DNA from 2 places in the Virgibacillus alimentarius genome. Region 2 is predicted to be linked to the other one. Evidence: predicted binding sites of a transcription regulator. Region 2 holds the regulator's gene; the other holds the start of a gene.
What was found. The regulator NrdR, encoded in region 2, represses ribonucleotide reductase genes. The targets are predictions, from matches to a motif close to AACACNATATATNGTGTT.
Positions count from the first base shown of each region.

Region 1 (2,213 bases), on a different contig from region 2:
ATGATTTCTATTCTTTTGATTACGACAGACCTCAATCAATTGGTAGGGTAAAACCATATTATGGAAATTTCGGTATTAATTTGAGGGCTTATACGTATATACGCACGATGGGTGCTGAAGGCCTTAAAAAGGTAAGTGAGTATGCTGTGCTAAACGCAAATTATATGATGCGCAAGTTGGAAAAAGAATATGACCTGCCATTTACCCAGCATTGTAAACATGAATTTGTTTTATCTGGTAAAAAACAGAAAAAATTGGGGGTACGTACGTTAGATATAGCGAAGCGACTGCTAGATTATGGCTATCATCCTCCAACCATCTATTTCCCATTGAACGTGGAAGAAGCACTTATGGTTGAGCCTACAGAAACAGAATCTAAAGAGACATTAGATGGTTTCATCGATACGATGTTGTCTATTTCAGAAGAAGTCGAAAAGGAGCCTGAATTAGTTCAAGAAGCCCCTCATAATACAATTGTTAAACGAATGGACGAAACTACAGCAGCAAGAAAACCTGTTTTGCGCTATTATGAAGAGTAATATTATAAAAAAGAACGACTCAGACGGTCTGGTCTTAAGTGTCTGAGTCGTTCTTTTCTATATCTAAAATGGTATTTTTAATTTTTTATTTTTCCTGTCCATTTTTTAAAGCCGCCTTTTAATTGATTGATATCTTGATATCCTTTTTTATGAAGGAGTTGAGCTGCTCTCGCCGATCTAGTAGTACCTTGGCAATATAGATAAACAGGTTTATCTGGCCGTATTTCCACAAGTCGTTGACGCATTTGAGTAACGGGTATATTTCTTGCTCCAAGAATGTGTCCTTTCTCAAACTCTTGCGGCTCTCTTACATCAATTAATTGCGCTTTTCGATATCCTTTTCGAAATTGTTCTTCAGTTAAAGTTTTCAAAAATGTGCCTTGTCGAAAGTATCGAAATATACCTATTGCAAGTAAAACAACAAGGACTAAAATAACATATTTCATAATAATTCCACCGTCTTTCTCTTTTCTACTAACTCTATTATAGGAGGTATATGTTATATTTTCAAAGTATTTTCTCTCCCAGATTTAATAAGATACGAAATAAAATATTGTACTTATAAAAGAGTGTCGAACAATGTCTAATATGTTTACATATAAACAGTAAATTGAACTCTTTCCACCAATACTATATATGGTATTTCTAATTCATTTGTGCACAATATATTGTTTTAATATTTTTTAATATGGTATGGTGTTAGTAACACAATAAACCAAAATCTAATTTACTTTTGAAAATGAAAAGGAGCGATCATATTGTCGTCTACTATGGGGACAAATAAACAGATCGATGTACAAAAACTTAATGAAGATATTAAATTGTTTCCACAAGTCTATCCGATAACACAAGATATGAAGCTAACATATAAGGGAGTTTCTAGATTAGTGATGCTTGATCGGTATTCCTTTACAGATATTGAACAGAAAACATTAAAAAAAGGGGATTTTGTTGTATTAACAGTTAAGTCAGACCCATCATTTCCAACTCGCGGAACGGGTTTTATCCAGTCGATTGATTGGGAAAATAAACAAGCGGATATAGCAGTAGATCAAGACTTTTTGTCTGCATTAGATAGTGAAGAAGAAATAAACAAAGGTGTCGTAACTAGAACGCTAGATGTCATTGATAAACCATTAGAAATTTTTTATGAACAAATCGCTCGACGAAATGCAGCTGATTTATCAAAGGTAGAGCAAACCAAAGAGAATCAAGGAGAGTGGTTTAATAAGTTTATTCAAGAACTAACCAGTTTAAACTTTATTCCAGCAGGTAGAGTATTGTATGGGGCTGGTTCAAAAAAAGATGTAACCTATTTTAATTGCTACGTTATGCCTTACATTCAAGATTCGCGTGAGGGTATTTCCGATCACAGGAAACAAGTCATGGAGATTATGAGTCGAGGTGGCGGTGTTGGTACAAATGGTTCAACATTAAGACCGAGAAACACATTAGCAAGGGGGGTAAACGGAAAATCATCCGGTTCAGTATCATGGTTAGATGACCTTGCTAAATTAACGCATTTAGTTGAACAGGGTGGGTCACGACGTGGCGCGCAAATGATAATGCTAGTCGATTCACATCCTGATATCATCGAATTTATTATTTCAAAAATGCAAAATCCAAGAATTCTTCGCTATTTAATCGAAAATACAGAAGATGAACAAATAAAAA
Region 1 is NZ_JAGIKX010000002.1:6,947-9,159, reverse strand. Features, by position in the region: gene gcvPB (aminomethyl-transferring glycine dehydrogenase subunit GcvPB) at 1-539, shown strand, start outside; gene J2Z81_RS02120 (rhodanese-like domain-containing protein) at 617-985, opposite strand; gene J2Z81_RS02115 (vitamin B12-dependent ribonucleotide reductase) at 1,310-2,213, shown strand, end outside.
Region 1: a site for NrdR is predicted at 1,166-1,183, ahead of J2Z81_RS02115 (vitamin B12-dependent ribonucleotide reductase). Genes of this name have one in related genera too.

Region 2 (2,213 bases):
GTGCCCATAAAATAGCTTTTTCTATTTCATGTGTTGCTAAATCATACAGAAGCCTCATCTGTGAAATCAATTTTCTATTACTTTTAGTTAATATTTTTTTCACAGGAATCATACGTTGCTTTAACATTTGTTCAATCCAAGTAAAATCAATATTACTTATTCTAGGAGACTGTTCTATTTGATTATCTGCTATCGGCTTTTTACTTTCGAAAGATGGATAAAATGTTTGATATACATCTTCAAACGATACGGTGATGTTTTTCCCATAATCATGCATGTGACAGCGAGCATAGTGCCTTTTAAGATGGCTAAACTTCATCTCTCCAACATGATGGTATAAGAGCTCGGATAGCATTCCATCACTAAAAAATTCTTGTGGGGAAAAAGGGCTTTGTAAAATATACGTATATTTATTTTTATCCGTTTGATACGTTTTTAGCAAACCAATACCTTCTAGCCTAAGTCTTGCTTGGTAAATTGCATCCAATGGAATGTTTAAATAATTCATTAATGTATGATGTGTTTGTGGTTCTTCATTAGATTGAAGCTCTATTTCATGTAATAACGTTTGATATAATATAACAGCCTGCATGCCAATTAAAGGTTGATATAAATGGGTTAGCGATTTGGTATAATCGATTGCAAGATTCCCTTTTAATAAAACATAATACCCATCAACAGGTAAAATTTTCCCTATATAATTCATTTAATATTAATCCTTCCTTTAAGCTCTACTAAAAAGTAAAACCGTTCAAAAAACAATTGGTATTAGGTATTACCGTTATCTGTAGTATTAATTAAATCTTTTAGCTCATCTAAAAACACACTCAGATCTTTAAATTGACGATAAACGGAGGCAAAACGAACATAGGCCACTTCATCAACATCAGACAGACGATTCATGACCATTTCGCCTATATCTTTACTATCTATTTCCGAACAACCAGTATTACGTACTTCTTTTTCTACGTCAAGGGCAATTGCCTCAATTTTTTCCATAGGAACTGGACGTTTTTCACAAGCCTTTATTAAACCACGAACTAATTTTTCTCTGCTGAATTCCTGACGGGCTCCGTCTTTTTTTACTACGATTAATGGTATTTCTTCAATCCGTTCAAATGTTGTAAATCGAAAACCACATCGCTCACATTCCCTTCGTCTCCGAATGGATTGTCCCTCTTCGATTGGTCTCGAATCCAATACTCTAGTACTCTTAAACTGGCAATTTGTACACTTCATACCTGCTATCCCCCCTTTTATAAGGAAAATTACTATGTATATATTTTTTCAAACAAGGACTATTTTATTTAAAGATATACCTTTTATTTTAACATGTTTTATTTAAATCCACTAATAAGAAAATGATTGCAAATCTTGAATAAACCCAAGAAAAGCAATCATTTTCTAAACTTATACTTTTTAAATATTCACTTTTTCACGTAGGTAACTTCCTACATATTTCGTTAAATCAACTACGCGCTTTGAATAACCCCACTCATTATCATACCATGCTAACACTTTTAATTTATTATCTCCCATTACAAGTGTAGATAAACCATCTATGATTGCAGAATAATCCGTAGTTGTGTAATCAATGGATACGAGCGGTTCATCACTATATTTGATAATTCCATGTAATTCATTATTGGATGCTTGCTTCAATGCGTCATTAACCATATCCGTTGTTACATCCTTTTCAACATCAATAACCAAATCCACTAATGAAACATTAGGCGTTGGGACACGTAAGGCCATCCCATGCAATTTCCCATTTAAATGAGGTAAAACTTCACCTAGTGCCTTTGCAGCCCCTGTAGATGTTGGAATAATTGATTGTGTACATCCTCTTGCACGACGTAAGTCTTTATGTGGATTGTCTAAATTCTTTTGGTCATTTGTAAATGCATGAACAGTTGTCATTAAACCATTGACAATATTAAAGTTATCATCTAATACCTTTACCACTGGGGCTAAACAATTCGTAGTACAAGATGCATTTGATACAATATCATCTTCTTCAGGCTGATAAGTTTCCTGGTTAACCCCCATTACAATTGTTTTGTCAACTTGTTTTCCAGGTGCTGTAATGACTACCTTTTTTGCACCTGCTTGTAAATGTAGGCCAGCATCTTTCTTTGTATTAAATTTTCCAGTTGCTTCAACTACAACATCTATATTATGCTCTTTCCACGGAAGCTTTTGAGGTTCTCTTT
Region 2 is NZ_JAGIKX010000029.1:27,977-30,189, reverse strand. Features, by position in the region: gene J2Z81_RS12635 (replication initiation and membrane attachment family protein) at 1-706, opposite strand, end outside; gene nrdR (transcriptional regulator NrdR) at 769-1,239, opposite strand; gene J2Z81_RS12625 (glyceraldehyde-3-phosphate dehydrogenase) at 1,420-2,213, opposite strand, start outside.